2 regions of the Pseudoduganella rhizocola genome follow, and region 2 is predicted to be linked to the other one. Evidence: predicted binding sites of a transcription regulator. Region 2 holds the regulator's gene; the other holds the start of a gene.
What was found. Region 2 encodes sigma-54, which starts transcription at its own class of promoters, with help from an activator protein. Its sites were predicted from a motif close to TGGCANGNAANCTGCTTT; they were not measured.
Positions count from the first base shown of each region.

Region 1: a site for sigma-54 is predicted at 3,432-3,449, ahead of ACJRPG_RS08675 (EDSAP-1 family PEP-CTERM protein). Genes of this name have one in related genera too.

Region 1 covers NZ_JBJQIK030000003.1:312,689-320,574, forward strand. The annotation lists gene ACJRPG_RS08665 (XrtA-associated tyrosine autokinase) at 1-753, opposite strand, end outside; gene ACJRPG_RS08670 (XrtA system polysaccharide chain length determinant) at 755-2,281, opposite strand; gene ACJRPG_RS08675 (EDSAP-1 family PEP-CTERM protein) at 2,439-3,380, opposite strand; gene ACJRPG_RS08680 (N-acyl amino acid synthase FeeM domain-containing protein) at 3,594-4,340, shown strand; gene ACJRPG_RS08685 (FAD-binding oxidoreductase) at 4,340-5,965, shown strand; gene prsT (XrtA/PEP-CTERM system TPR-repeat protein PrsT) at 5,962-7,886, opposite strand, start outside.
Region 2 covers NZ_JBJQIK030000011.1:96,663-104,548, reverse strand. The annotation lists gene ACJRPG_RS21125 (VOC family protein) at 1-288, opposite strand, end outside; gene ACJRPG_RS21120 (Lrp/AsnC family transcriptional regulator) at 373-834, opposite strand; gene ACJRPG_RS21115 (enoyl-CoA hydratase/isomerase family protein) at 831-1,916, opposite strand; gene ACJRPG_RS21110 (NAD(P)H-dependent oxidoreductase) at 1,967-2,743, opposite strand; gene ACJRPG_RS21105 (LysR family transcriptional regulator) at 2,829-3,728, shown strand; gene hpf (ribosome hibernation-promoting factor, HPF/YfiA family) at 3,780-4,139, opposite strand; gene ACJRPG_RS21095 (RNA polymerase factor sigma-54) at 4,210-5,679, opposite strand; gene lptB (LPS export ABC transporter ATP-binding protein) at 5,683-6,438, opposite strand; gene lptA (lipopolysaccharide transport periplasmic protein LptA) at 6,441-6,992, opposite strand; gene lptC (LPS export ABC transporter periplasmic protein LptC) at 7,014-7,607, opposite strand; gene ACJRPG_RS21075 (KdsC family phosphatase) at 7,617-7,886, opposite strand, start outside.

The sequences.
Region 1 (7,886 bases), on a different contig from region 2:
CGCCGTGCCGGTCGCCGATTTGTTGCAGATGAGGTTGACGTGCCGGCAGGGCTCCAGCTGGCGCAGCGCCTCGCGCACCGAACCGTGCGTGGTGCGGCCCGCTTCCACCACCAGCACCACCTGGCCCATCTGGGCGGCCAGCACGCTGGCCTCGGTGGTGATCAGCAGCGGCGGGGAATCGAAGATGACGATGCGGTCGGGATAACGGTCGGCAATATCGTCCAGCAGGCGGCTCATGCTGCGGCTGGCCAGCAGCTCCGTGGCATGGCGGTTGCTGCGCCCGGCGGGCAGCAGGCACAGCGCCGGGATATTGGTTTTCAGGATCACGTCCGACAGGTCGAGGTCGTCATCCAGCAGCACATCCATCAGCCCGGCGCGCGCGGGCAGGCCCAGCACGTTCAGCACCGAGGGCCGGGCCACGTCCGCATCCACCAGCAGCACCGTGGTGTCGCGTTCCATCGCCATGCTCATCGCGAGGTTGATCGCGCAGTAGGTCTTGCCTTCACCGGGCAGGGAGCTGGTGACGACGATCAGATTGCCGTGCCGGATGGCAGGACCGTCCTGGCCGCGCGCGGCACGCAGCAGGGGCCGCTTGATGAGGCGGAAGTCCTCGGCCACGCCGGTGCGTCCGCCCATGTGCGTGACCATGCCCAGCTGCTGCAACTGGGCCAGGTTGATTTCGCCAAACTGCGGATCGGGCCCGAGCAGCACCGGTTCACTGTGCGGGGGAAGGTCGTCAAAGGGCATCATCATTTCACCGCATCATGGTAAAAGCCATCACGCCGCCGTAGGACATCAGCAGCCCCGCCACCCCGGCACTGAAGCCGATGCGGCCCCGCAGGCGCCGCACCTTCTGCGGCGCGGTCCAGTTCATCGACACCCCGCCCAGCACGCGCAGGCCGGTGGCGTCGCGCAGCTCGGCCGGATTGCGGTAGGTCGGGCGCACCTGGCTGATCAGCAGCGCCGTGGCGGCGCCGGCCGCCAGCGCCACTGCAAGCACCAGGCTGAACAGCAGGGGACGGTTGGGGCCGACCGGCCGCAGCGGCACCGTGGGCGGATCGATGATCTTGAAGCTCATCATTTCCGTGGTCGAGCTCAGGTCGCCGGACAGCTTGGCCGCCTCGCGCTTGCTGATCAGCTTTTCGTAGTTTTCCTTGTTGATCTCGTAGTCGCGGTTCAGCTGCGACAGCTGCGATTCCACCTCCGGCACGGCCTGGCTCTGGGCCAGCAGGTGCTGGTGCCGCATGCCCAGTTCGCTGACCCGCGCCCGGGCCGATGCCACCCGCGCCTCAGCCTCGGCCAGCGCCACTTTCAGCTGCTGCAGCATCGGGCTGTAGTTCTTGCCGGGGTCGCTGCTCGCCGTGCGCTGGCTGGCCTCCTGTTTTTTCCGTTCTTCCAGGATGGCGATCAGGCGCCGGGTGGACACGATATCGGGATGCTGCTCGGTATATTGCAGCAGCAGCGCGTCCAGGTTCTTGTTCAGTACCGAAATGCGTCCGTCCAGTTCCGGATTATCCGGCAGGGCCGGCGCCAGTTCGGCGCCCAGAATCGGCTCGTCGCCGCTGATCTGGGACTGGATGGCGGCGCGCGCCTGCTCCAGTTCACGCAGTTCGAGGCGGGCATTGTTCAGCGCATCATTCGACATCAGCACCTGTGCGCCATAATCGATGCCCTGGCGCGGCAGCAGGAAACTGTTCTTCAGCTTGAACTCCTTCACCGAGTTCTCGGCCGCCAGCAGCTTGTCCTCGTAGATCTTGATCTGTTCGTCGATGAACTGCACGGCCTTTTCTGAATCGCCCCGCTTGCCCTTGAAACTGCCTTCCACGAAGATGGTCAGCAGCGACTGCACCACATCGCGCACCATGGCCGGGTCGCTGTGGTTATAGCTGATGGTGTAGATGTCGTAGTTGGCGGTGCCGCCGATGCGGATTTTCGACATCAGCGTTTCCAGCGCCTGCTCGTGTTCGCGCGGCGTCGTGGCGGCCACATCCATGTCCACCATGCGCATCACGCGTTCGATATTGGGGCGGCTGAGCAGGGTGCGGCTCATGATGGCCACCTGCTGTTCCAGGTTCGGCACGGTGGTCATGCCCGCCAGCAGCGGCTTCAGAATGCTCTGCGTGTCGACGAAGACGCGGGCCGTGGTCTGGTAGTCGTCCGGCAGCAGCATCACCTTGGTCCAGCCCAGCGTTGCGACCAGCCACATCACCACCACCGCATACCAGCGGTATTGCCAGATTCCCTGCAGGCTGGAGAGTACCTGCTTGACGATGTCTTCCATATCCAGCCTCCCTGGTAAGGAACGGCGACCCTTAGGCGATTATATGGATCGGTCCGTTTGGTTCCATCGCTACCCGCCCGGCGTTTGTGCCACATCAAAAAAACGGCGTACCGCCACGCAGGGGACGGCACGCCGCAAGTGACGACAGCGGAAACCTTCAGCTCTTACGGCGGCGGCTCAGCAGGGACATGCTCAGCAGGCCGGCGGCAACGATGGCCAGGGTGCCCGGTTCCGGCACCTCCTGTTGCAGGGCATTGGCCAGCGTGTTGTGCTGGATCGTGATCTGGTAGGTGGTGCCGGCGGCCAGCAGCGGGGTGATCTCCGAGAAGGCGAAGGTGGTCAGCGCGGCGTTGTAGGTCGAGGTGCCCGGCAGGCCGTCGGTGCGGCTGACGATGCTCTGGCCGTTCAGTTCATTCGGTGCAAAGCTGAAGACCGACAGGCCGGTACTCAGGTCCAGGATATTGATGCTCCAGGACATGCGGGCATTCGCATTCGAGGTGGCGCCGGCGTCGGCCGACACGAAGGCCTGGGCGAACGGGGTCGCATCGAAGGCGATCGTCATGGTGTCGGACACGCCCAGCGCGAACTGGAAGGTGGTCGAGGTGCCGACGTCGGAGTTACCCGAGGCCACCGAGTTCATCGCCGTCGAGGCATCGGCGCGCGTGGTGGCATGGGCGCCTGCCGGGCCGCCGTTGATCGAAATGGACGAGCCCGTCAGATTCTGGTCCGCGTAACCCAGGTTGCCCGGCACAGGTGGCGGGCTGGCGAACGGCGTGAAGTTGTTTTCGGCCAGCGGAGGGCAGGGCGCGCCTACGCACTGGTGCGCCACATCCGGGGTGCTGCCGCTCAGGATGCCGAGCGAGGCGGCGCCGTTGGCGAACACACCGTTCAGCGAGGCCGTGGCATGCGCATCGTTGGTGCCGGTCAGCGTCGAGAAATCGGCATTGCTGAAGGCGGTGCCGTTCGAATGCAGCAGGCGGAAGTTGTTGATGTCCAGAATCGCGGAGGCGAAGGTCGAGGCCTGGGCGCTGCCGATGGCTGCCAGCCCCAGGGCCGCTGCAGCCGCCGTGACCAGCAGGCTCTTTTTAATCAGGTTCATGGCTCACTCCTTAATGGGGTTTCGGTCACCGACTGGCGCCGATGCCTTCTCTCAGCAGCATCCGTGCCAGAAAAATAAGATCAATGGAATCAATAGCTTGGAAAGAAGACGGCGCTGGCGTGCTGAGAAATGACAAAAACGCCGACATTTGCGGAACTTCCACTCAGCCATAGCGGTCGAACCTGTACCCCTCACTCAAAGCAAGGAGCCAACGTGCAGCCATTCGACGACACCATCATTTCCTTTGAAGCAGCCGGCAGTCTGCGGGACCTGGTCATTCGCGAAGCCCCAGAAGGCGCAACCAGCACCCACCCGATCGATACGCAGGTCTTCCATATCCGGATGGCCAGCACCGAAGGCCGGCGCGAGGCCGCCAGCCTGCTACTGAGGAAGATGTACGGTTGGCGTGGCTACGATGTCGAAGCCGATTCGAGCCACGTCATGAACCGCATCACACTGTATGCGGAAACCGGCGGCCATACCGTCGGCACCATGTCCCTGTGCCTGGACGATCCGGAACTGGGCCTGCCGGCGGATGAAAACTACCGCGACAAGCTGGACGAGCTGCGCGCCCAGGGCCGCCGCCTGTGTGAACCGTCCCGGCTGGCCATCGACAAGGACGTGACCAAGCGGGTGTTCGCCGCACTGATCCATATTTCCTATATCTACGCGCACAATATCCATGGGTATACGGACTATGTGATCGAGGTGAACCCGCGCCACGTGGCCTTCTACAAGCGCATGCTGGGCTTCGTGGACTTCGGCGGCCAGCGCAACTGCTCGCGGGTCAATGCCCCGGCCGTGCTGCTGCGCCTCGACCTCAGCTATATGGGCGAGCAGATCCGCAAGTTCGGCGGCCACCCGGACCAGCAGGGCAGCGAACGCTCCTTTTATCCCTATTTCTTTCCGCTGAGGGATGAGCCCGGTATTACGACGCGCCTGGTGCAGGGGCGGGACTGATGGCGGCGCTCGATGCCCTGCAGGCCTGGCGGGCGCTGCTCGGGGAACAGCGCGTGCTGAATGACCCTGCCACCCTGCATGCCTACGCGGCCAGCACCTCCTCGTGCAGCACGCGGCCGCTGGCCGTGATCCGGCCGCACAGCACGGCCGAGGTGCAGCAGGCGGTGCGCATTGCTGCCGAGCACAGCCTGCCCTTGTACCCGCTGAGCACCGGCCGCAACTGGGGCTATGGCGACGCCTGCGCGCCCACCGACGGCCAGGTGATCATGGACCTGGGCGGCATGAACCGCATCCGCGAGGCCGATGGCGAACTGGCCTATGTGGTCATCGAACCCGGCGTGACGCAGAGGCAGCTGTCGGATTTTTTACGCGACCAGCAACTGCCGCTATGGATGGACAGCACCGGCGCCGGGCCGGATACCAGCCTGATGGGCAATATCCTGGAACGCGGCTTCGGCCACTCGCCGTATGGCAACCGCTTCCAGAATGTGGCGGGGATGGAAGTGGTGCTGGCGAACGGGGAACTGCTGCAGACGGGCTTCGGCCACTTTCCGGGTGCGGCCAACCAGCGCGTGTTTCCCTACGGGATAGGGCCTTATATCGACGGCATCTTCACGCAGTCGAATATGGGCATCGTCACCGCGGCGGGCCTGTGGCTGATGCCGAAAACGGCCGCGCTCAGCCATTTCCTGTGCAGCGTGGCCGAGCACGCGGCCATCGCGCCCGTCATCGATGCGCTGCGCCCGCTGCGGCTGGATGGCACCCTGCGCAGCATCCTGCATATCGGCAACGACCTGCGCGTGCTGTCCGGCGGCACCGTCTACCCGCGCGAGCGGGCGGGCGGCGCGCTGCCGCTGCCCGATGCGCTGCGGCGCGAGATGCGTGCCGCAGCCGGCATTGGGGCCTGGACCGTCTCCGGCGCCCTGTACGGCAATGCCGCCCAGATTGCCGCCGCGCGCTCGGCCTTGCGCAAGGCGCTGGCGCCCACCGCCGCCAAAGTCCGTTTCATCGACGAACGCAAGCTCGATATCGCCGACCGCATTGCGGGCCTGCTGGGCGGCAGCGCGGCGGGGCGGCGCCTGAAAGCGAATGTGCAGCTGGGGCGTTCGCTGCTCGACATGAACCGCGGCATTCCGAACGGGCGCTTCCTGGCCGGCGCCTACTGGCGGCGGCGCGCGGGGCTGCCGCCGGACTTTCCCGAGCATGCCAATCCGGCCCGCGACAACTGCGGCATGCTGTGGGTGTCGCCGATCTTGCCGATGCGCGGCGCCGACCTGCTGCGCCTGCACGCGCTGGCCGAGCCCATCTTCCACGAGCACGGCTTCGACCTGTTCGTCACCTTTAGCATGATCAACGAACGTGCGCTGGGCGGAGTGCTGACCGTGGCCTACGACAAGGAGGATGAGGCGGAAACGCAGCGCGCCCGGCACTGCTACCGGGCGCTGTTCGATGCGGTGATGCAGGCCGGCTACATTCCCTACCGCGTGGGCCTGCAGTCGATGCCGGACCTGGATAATGGCGACGACAGCTACTGGCGCGTGGTCGGCCGCATCAAAGGCGCGCTCGACCCGCAGGGCCTGCTGGCGCCGGGCCGCTATTCGGCGCGAGGCGGGGGCCGCGGCTAGAGCGTGGCCAGCAGGGCGCGCACCTCGTCCTGCCGCTTGAAGTCCTGTTGTGCCAGCAGCTGCTGGCACTGCTCGCGTGCGCCCTTGCGGTCGCCGGTTTTCGCCAGCGCCTGCGCCAGCCGCAGCCGGATATCCCCGGCGGCAGGCGCCTGCACGATGGCCTTGCGCAGCAGCGGCAGCGCCTTCGCGGCGTCGCCCTTGAGCAGCAGTACGGCGGCCAGCGTGTCGGCCACGGCCGGATTGGCGGGCGCCAGCTTGTAAGCGCGTTCGGCATGCGCCTGGGCCCGCTCGTCCTTCAGCTGCACATAGCACCAGGCCAGGTCGTTGAGGGCGATCACATTGTCCGGATCGCGCCGCACGATCTCCGCGTACTGCTCGCTCGCTTCACCCACAATGCCTGCCACCAGCAGGGCGCTGGCGAAGTAGGTGCGGGTGGGCAGGTCGGCCGCGTGCTGGTCCAGCCATTGGCGCATGCCTTTGGTTGCGGCCTCCTTGTCGCCGCTGGCGAACCGGGCGCGGTGCAGGGCAATCGCCATCGGGCCGGATGGCGCCAGGCCCATGGCATGCTGGTAGCGCTGCACGGCTTCCAGTGCCTTGCCCTGTACCAGCAGCACATCGCCTTCCAGCTTCGCCCCCAGGGCCTCGCTGCCCGGCCGCTTCTCCAACGACTGCGCCAGCGCCGCAGCCTCGCCGAAGGACTTCTGCTCGATCAGCACGCTGCTCAGCAGGATCGCCGCCTCGCCGTGCCCGGGTTCTGCGCGCAGGGCCTTGCGCAGCGCTGCCGCCGCCTCCGTCAGCTTGTGCTGGTTCAGGTACAGGGTGGCCATGCGGAAGGAGGCCGTTGCCGAGTGGCCCGGGAATGCGGCCAGCTTGCTGTAGCTGTCCAGCGCCGACTCCACCTTGCCGTTGTCGGCCTCGGCCTGCGCGAGGAGCGCCAGCGCCTCGGCGCTGGCCGGATTGGTGGCGTGCAGCTTCTGCGCCAGCGTCAGCGCCTTCAGCTTGTCGCCGGTGCGCAGGTGGTAGTTGGCCAGCAGCACGGCAGGCGGCACCGCGTCCGGCTGGGCCTGCACGGCGCGTTCCAGCCACTGCACGGCCACTGCAGGCTTGCCTTCGGCCGTTGCGATGCGGGCGAGCGCCGTCATCAGCGCGCCGTTGGCCGGATCGCGGCCCAGGGCCGCCTCATAGCGCTTGCGCGCCTGTTCCGGTTTTTTCTCCAGCATGTCGAGCTGGGCCAGGTTGTCGAGGGCGGGGATATGCAGCGGGTCCAGCGCCAGCGCGCGGGCAAAGCCGGCGCGCGCGCCGTCCAGGTCGCCGCTCGCGAGCAGCACGCCGGCGCGCAGGTTCTGCAGCATGGCATTGTCGCCGTGGGCGATCATGGCATCCACCGTGGCCAGCGCCTTCGGGAACTCCTTGCCGCGCATCTGCGTCAATACCAGCAGCACCCCGGCGCGCGATGCGCCGCCATCCGCCGAGCCGGCCTGTTCCAGTTCGGCGATCGCGCGCGGCGTCTCGCCCAGGCCGAGGCGGCTCATGCCGTGCGCCAGGCGCAGCGAAGGCGATGCAGGCTTGAGCTCGCTGGCTTTCTGGAAGTAGTCGGCCGCCTTGTTGAACTGGCGCTTGCGCATCTGGATCTCGCCCGCCGCCGCCAGCAGCTCGATATCCTCGGGCGCCGCCTGCAGCAGCTTCTGCACCAGCTGGTCCGCTTCGTCCACCTTATTGTTGCGCAGGACGGCGGCGGTCAGCAGCTTGCCGGCGTAGACATGGCCAGGATGGGCCTCGATGAATTTGCGCAGATGGCCTTCCGCCGTGGTCAGCGAACCGATGGCCAGGTCCACCGCGCCGGCCAGCAGCACGCTGGGCATATGGTCGGGCGCGGCCTTGAGCACCTGCTGCAGCTGCTCCTGCGCCGGTTTCAGGCGGC
Region 2 (7,886 bases):
CAGGCCCGGCGCGCGCAACGTTGCGGCGCCGCGCTCAAGCGCCGCGCCATGGAAGGCGCGCGTCGCCTCCTGCGATGGCGAAGCAAAGGCCACGTGGGTACGGTGGCCGTTCAGGGGGTCATCGTTCTGCGAAGGGTAGATGGCGAAGCGCCATGCGCCGTCCGCGCCGAAAATCACCTGTCCCGCGTCCTGGTGCTGGACCGAGTAGCCGAGCGGTTCGAGGCAGGCTTTGTAGAATTCCAGCGCGCGCGGCAGGTCGCTGGTGCCTAGTGAGACGTGATCGATCATGATGCTCCTTTCAATGGGAGGACCATCTTAATCGGCGCGTCCGGAACGATTTCCCGAAATGCGGGAGCGGGGCGGGAAGTTTTATCAGAGCGTGAGCTTGGTCTCGAACTTGGAGCAGTTCATGGCGAACAGGCTCTTGACGTTGATGACGTTGTTATTCGAAGTGAATACGCGGCGCGTGAACTCGTGGTAGGCCTCCATCGACGGCGCCGTGACGATCAGCATGAAGTCGAATTCGCCCGCCACTTCGTAGCAGGACATCACCAGCGGCTCCTCCCGCATGCGCGCTTCGAACAGCTTGAGGATGGCGCTGTTCTGGTGCTCCAGTTCCACCGACACGAACACGGTCAGCGGCATGCCCGCCAGCACGCGGTCCACCAGCGCCACGTCCTTCAGCAGAACGCCGCCGGCGCGCAGCTGCGCGATGCGGCGCTGGCAGGTGGCCACCGAGGAATGCACCTTCTCGGCGATTTCGCGCAGGGGCGTGGCCGCGTCCTCCTGCAGGATGTTCAGGATTTCGCGGTCGATGCGGTCCAGCTCTTTCATGCCAGATGGCGCAGCGGATGCGCCCAGGCGGGCCATGCCGGTTCGAAGAAGCGTTCCACCATGGCGGGGCTGACCTCGGCCAGCGTGGGCGGGTTCCATTTCGGCTGGTTGTCCTTGTCGATCACCAGCGCGCGCACGCCTTCCAGCACCTCGCCGTGCTCGAAGTTGCGCCGCACGAGGTTGCGTTCCATGCGCAGGCACTCCGCAAGGTCCAGCGACGCGCCACGGCGCAGCATCTCCAGCGTGACGCACATCATGAGTGGCGAGCGCTGTTCCATCAGTTTCAGCGCCTGCTGCGCAAAAGGCGCATCGTCGCCGCGCAGCGAGTCCATGATGGCGCCGACCGTGGCGCCGGCGAAGTGGCGGTCGATCAGCGCGCGCTGCGCTTCCAGCTCGCTGGCGCCCGCGCCATTGCGCAGCGGCTTGCTGAAGGATGCGATCGCGGCGCGCAGTTCATGGCCCGGCGTGGCATCGACCAGCGAGGCCAGTGCGGGCAGCTCGGCTTCCGGCACGAAATGGTCGGCCAGCTGCAGGTAGAGCGCGTCCGCCGCGCCCACCGTCACGCCGGTGAGGCCAAGGTAGGCGCCCAGCCTGCCCGGTGCATGCGACAGGAAATGACTGCCGCCCACGTCCGGGAACAGGCCGATATTCACTTCCGGCATGGCCATCTTCGTGCGGCTGGTGACAATGCGCACGCCGGTCTGCGGGCCGCCCTGCGCAATGCCCATGCCGCCGCCCATCACCACGCCGTCCATCAGCGCGATATAGGGCTTGGGATAGAAGTGGATCAGGTGATTGAGCGCGTATTCCTCGGTGAAGAAATCTTCCAGCAGGGCGCTGCCGCCGCGCGGCGTGGCATGCCCTGCCTCGTGGAAGAAACGGATATCGCCGCCTGCGCACAGCGCCTTCCCGCTGCTGGAACGGATGACGACGGCCGCCACATTTGTGTCATCGCGCCACTGCTGCAATGCAGCAGTGAGCGCCCTCACCATGTCCAGCGACAGCGAGTTCAGGGCCTTGGGACGGTCCAGCAGGATAAAGCCGGTGCCGTTCGCTACATGGGTCTGGACGAATTCGCTCATTGCGCAATGCCGAAAAATTAAGATCGTCCATTGTAACGTTGCCGCGCCGTCTATGCGATGTGTGCGGCGAAGCCCGTCTGGCCCGGCGCTACCTCCGGATGCAGCTCCATCGACGGAATCAGGTAGTCGCCGAAATTCTGCTTGCGGAAGGCGATGGGCGTAGCGGTCGCCAGCGTGTCCAGGCGCTCGCCGAGGCGCCCGCTGACCTCCGCGAAGCGCGCCTCGTCCATGGCGCGCACCCGGTATTCCACGAAGGGCGGCAGGACATCGAAACCGGGGTAGTACAGCATGCCATGCTGGATCGGAAACAGCAGGTCGTTGATGGGGCCGTTGATGCCGCGCGGGCCGTAATGCTGCTCCCAGCCGCCGGTGGTCACGATCAGCATGGCGCGCTTGCCTGCCAGCTTGCCCTCGCCGTAGCGGTCGCCCCAGCGCCGGTCCGAGTGCTCGCCCACGCCGTAGGCGAAACCGTAGGCATACACGCGGTCGAACCAGCCTTTCATGATGGCCGGCATGGAGAACCACCACAGGGGAAACTGGAACAGCACCGCATCGGCCCACATCAGCTTTGCCTGCTCGGCCGCGATGTCCGGGCTTTGCAGGCCGTTCTCGAAAGCGTATTTCGATTCGGGCGAGATATGGAAGGGCGTGCCCGGCTCGTGGGCCAGGTTATCGCCCGAGTCCACCGTGGCTTTCCACTGCATGGCGTACAGGTCCGAGACCTGCACGCTGTGGCCGGCGGCCTGCAGGCGCTGCACGCTGAAGTCGCGCAGCGAAGCGTTCAGGGAAGTGGGTTCGGGATGGGCATAAACGATCAGGATATTCATGGCTGGCTTTCATTAGTGAGAAGAAGCCAGCTTATGGATTCCTGAGGTATATTGGAAATGAATTCCCAATATTGCAGGTATTAGCATGATTAATCTCCGGCAGATCGACCTCAATCTGCTGCTCACGCTGGACGTGCTGCTGAGCGAGCACAACGTAACGCGCGCGGCCCAGCGCCTGCACCTGTCCCAGCCCTCGGTCAGCGTGCACCTGGCCAAGCTGCGCGATATCTTCAGCGACCCGCTGCTGCTGCCGGGTCCGCGCGGCATGCAGCCCACGGCGCGGGCGGAAGAGCTGCGCGAGCCGCTGCGCCTGGCCCTGCAGGCGCTGGAACAGGCGCTGGGCCCGGCCGGCAGCTTCGATCCCGCCGGCGCAAGCAATACCTGGCGCATCGCGGCGGCCGATTATGGCGAGTCGGCCATCCTGCTGCCCGCCCTGCCCCGGCTGCGGGCGGCGGCGCCCGGCGCGCGGCTGGCCGTCGTGCCTGCCGTGCTCAGCCGTCTAGCGCGCCAGGCGGAACAAGGGGAGATCGATCTTGCATTGCAGACAAGCGCCGATGCGCCGCCCAGCCTGCGCCGCCGTGCCCTGTTCACCGAACGCTATGTGCTGGTGGCGCGCAAGGGGCATCCCAAACTGAAACGCCGCCCCACGCTGGAGCAGTTCTGCGCGCTGGAGCACGCGATTGTGTCGCCGGGCGGCGGCAGTTTTACCGGCGTCACGGACGAAGCGCTGGCGGCGGCGGGCGCCGCGCGCCGCGTGGTGCTGTCGGTGCCGCATTTCCTCTTCCTGCGCTCGGCGCTGGCCTCCACCGACCTGGTGGCCATGCTGCCTTCGCGCCTGCTGCGCGATGCGCCCGAACTGCAGCAGCTGGAGGCGCCGGTAGCCGTGCAGGGCTACGAAATGGCCATGCTGTGGCATGAACGCGTGCACCGCGATCCCGCGCACAAGTGGCTGCGGGACACGATTGCGGCGGCGGTGGCGGAATAGGGGCGCAAAAAAGGGCGCCGGATGCGCCCTTGTTTTGGTGAGGCCGCTCTTTTATGCGGCGCTGGCCGGAGATTCGAAGACCTCGGCGCGATGCTTGATTGCATCGTGGTTGTGGTTCTGGACTTTGTCTTTGTACTTCATGACCTGCCGGTCCAGTTTGTCGATCAGGGTGTCGATCGCGGCATACAGGTCTTGCGCGAGGCTTTCGACGTACACCGTCTTGCCCGACATGCGCAGGTTGATTTCAGCTTTTTGCCTTTTCTCTTTCTCGGTGAGGTTATCTACACTCAGGATGACAGCAATGTCGATCACTTGATCGAAATGGCGTCTCACGCGCTCCAGCTTGTTCTGGACGTATTCGCGAATCGCGGGGGTCACTTCGAGATGATGTCCACTGATGGTGAGATTCATACACACTCCTAAAAGATGATGTAACTCAACAGGCTCTTGACGCTCGGTAAAGCTCAGACGAGCCCATTCACTACAAGGACTTGCGGAGACTGACTGGAGGGATTTTGAGGGCTTCGCGATACTTGGCAACAGTACGTCGCGCAATCACCATGCCCTGTTCTCCCAGCATGTCCGCAATCTTACTGTCGGATAAAGGGTTTTTCGGGTCTTCTGCTCCTGTGAATTGCACAATCAGCGCACGGATCGCAGTCGAGGAAGCTTCACCCCCAGCTTCAGTCGCGACGTGGCTACCAAAGAAATATTTCAACTCAAACATCCCATGTGGGGTGAGCATGTATTTCTGAGTTGTTACGCGAGAAATAGTACTCTCGTGTAAACCCAGTGTATCAGCAATTTCGCGCAACACAAGGGGTCTCATGGCAACCGCGCCATGCGAGAAAAAATTCTTCTGCCGCTCAACGATCGCTTGTGCAACGCGCAAAATTGTGTCGAAACGTTGGCGCATATTTTTGATCAGCCACTTTGCTTCCTGCAGCTGCGCGTTCATCTGCGATTCGCCCTTGCCCTGCTTGAGCAGGCTGGCATACAGCGCGTTCACGCGCAGGCGCGGCATCACGTCGTTGTTCAGCGTAACGACCCAGCCGTTGCGGCCTTTTTTCACCACCACGTCGGGCACCACATAGTCGCTCGCATCGGCAGAGAAGGCAGCGCCCGGATGCGGGTTGCAGCGGCGGATCACGGCCTGCGCCTCGCGCAGGTCTTCGTCGTCGCAGTCCAGCGCTTTTTTCAGCTTGTTGAAGTCGCGCTGGGCGAACCAGGCCAGGTGCTTCTCCACGATGCACAGGGCCATGCGGCGAGTGACCAGAGGGACGCCGGGCATGCGCTTGATCTGCAGCGCCAGGCACTCCGATGCATTGCGTGCGCCCACGCCGACGGGGTCGAAGCTTTGCAGCAGCGTGAGCGAGGTTTGCAGCTCCTCGATTTCGATATCGAGTTCTTCCGGCAGGCGCGCGTGGATCTCTTCCAGGCTCTCTTCCAGGTAGCCGTTTTCGTCGAGCGCGTCGATGATCAATTCCATCAGCGCGCGGTCGCGCGGTTCCAGCACCGTCACCCGCATCTGTTCCATCAGGTGCTCGCGCAGGCTGTGGTGGCCGGCTTCCAGCTGGGGACGCGCATCTTCGTCGTCCGGCGCTTTCGACCGGCCCGCGTCGGACCAGTCGCCGTCGCTTTCCGCGATGCCCTCGCCTTCATACTGTTCCGGCTCGGAAGGCGCGGCATCGGCCGGCGGCGTGTTCTCGTTGGCCGGGCCTTCGGCAGCAGTGGCCGTGGGCGCCGCCTGGCCGATGGCGCCATCCGCCAGCAGGCGCACGGAGCGGTCCAGCGGATCGTCCAGCCGTTCCAGCAGCGGGTTCTCAGTCAGCAGCTGTTCGAGCTCCTGGTGCAGTTCCAGCGTCGACAGCTGCAGCAGCCGGATGGACTGCTGCAGCTGGGGTGTCAGCGCGAGGTGCTGCGAGGTTCGCAGTTGCAGGGACTGTTTCATGGCTTACATGCGGAAGTGCTCGCCGAGGTAGACGCGGCGCACCGATTCGTCGGCGATGATGTCGTCGGGACGGCCGGAGGCCAGCACGCTGCCCTGGTTGATGATGTAGGCGCGGTCGCAGATGCCCAGCGTTTCGCGCACATTGTGGTCGGTGATCAGCACGCCGATGCCGCGCTCCTTGAGGAAGCGCACGATGCGCTGGATCTCGATCACGGCAATCGGGTCCACGCCGGCAAAGGGCTCGTCCAGCAGCACGAAGCGCGGATTGGTGGCCAGCGCGCGCGCAATCTCCACGCGGCGGCGCTCGCCGCCGGACAGCGACAGCGCCTGGTTCTCGCGCAGCTTCTCGATCTGCAGGTCGGCCAGCAGGGTGTTCAGGCGCTCGTCGATCTCCGCCTTCGTCAGCGGCTTGCCGTTGACCTTCTGGATCTCCAGCACGGCGCGGATATTCTCCTCCACCGTCAGCTTGCGGAACACCGACGCCTCCTGTGGCAGGTAGGACAGGCCCATGGTGGCGCGCTTGTGGATAGGCAGGCTGGAGATATCGGTGCCGCTGATATCGATGGTGCCCGCATCGGACGGCACCAGGCCCACGATCATGTAGAAGGAAGTGGTCTTGCCGGCGCCGTTGGGGCCCAGCAGGCCGACCACTTCGCCGCATTCCACCTGCAGCGACACGTCATGCACCACCTGGCGCTTGCCGTAGCTCTTCTGCAGTCCGCGAACGATGAGGGTGCTGCCGCAGCTTTGTGCTTCCATGCTTATTTCCCCGCCGCTGGCTCGGTGCGTTTCGGCTGCAGCACCATGGTGCCGCGGCCGCCGCCGGTTTTGCTGTCGCCCGTACTCGTATTGCGCACGCTGAAGAACTCGCGGCGGCTGTCGTAGGAGATGAACTCGCCCTGCACTTCGTCGCTCGGCTTGCTGCCTTCCAGGCGGCGCACCTTGGCGCGCGAATACATCTTCACGAGTTCGGACTTCTCGTCGTATTCGATGCGGTCGGCCTCGCCCTCGATCCACTGGTCGCCGGGACCGTCGCGCTTCTGGCGGAAGCTCACGCGCTTGCCGCCGCCGGCGGTCAGCGTGGCCAGCTGGTAGCCGTCCGGCGTGTAGGTGACGACTGCCTTCTCGGCCTTCATCAGAAGCGTGCCGCGCGTCAGCGTCACGTCATCGGTAAAGGTGTAGATCTGGCGCACGTCGTCGGCGTCCAGCGTGCCGTACTTGATTTCAGTCGGCTTGTAGGAGTCTGCCTTTTCGGCGCTGGCGAATCCCAGGGCGCCCAGCATCAGGGCTGCAGCAAGAAGTGTTTTTTTCATGGTTTGTTCCATTCGTTTTGCTCAACGCGCCTTCGGCGGCAGCACCATGGTGCCGCGGCCGGACAGCTGCAGCTGGCTCGTGGCATTGTTGGCGCGCATGCCGTTGGCGGTCGCCGTTGCATTCCCCAGGCGGAACTGCACCGGCTTGTTCGTTTCCATCCGGTCTTCGTCCGGGAAGATGGTCAGCTCCGGCGTGCGCAGGCGGAATTCCTGCGAAGTGGCGGAGGCGGCGCGGTCTATCTGCACATCGCCGCTCAGGACCACGCGGCTGTTATCGTCGTCGATGCGCGCGCTCTTCGCGCGGATATCCATCGGCGGAGTCTCACCGGACAGGCTGCGCACCACCGGCTTCTCGATCTCCGAGGAATCATCGACCGGCCGGTGCGTGAGCCTGTCGCCCGAAATGATGTAGCTCGGCTTGCCTTCCTTCGTCATGCGCACCAGGCTGAAACGCTCGATGATCTGGTCCGGCTCATTCAGGCGCTGGTCCGCCTGCAGCTCTTCGCCGCTGCGGTTCATCACCTCCAGCAGCCAGAAGCTGCCGAGCGCGAACAGCAGCGCCAGCGCCATGGCAATAGAGACGCGGAAGCGGTGGGCTGTCCTCTGGTTACGCATCGCTCTTCCTCAGGCCATGAACTGGTTCAGGATCTTGTCATAGCTGTTTTGCGCGCGCATCACGAATTCGCAAACTTCGCGCACGGCGCCCTTGCCGCCGGCCGCCTCCGTGATGTGGTGCACGCGGCTGTGCACTTCCGGCCGGCCGTTCGGCACCGACACCGCAAAGCCCACGCGGCTCAGGATGGGCAGGTCCACCACGTCGTCGCCGATGAAGCCCACCTGCTCTTCCGCCAGGTTCAGCTGCGCCAGCAGGGCCTTGAAGGGCGTGAGCTTGTC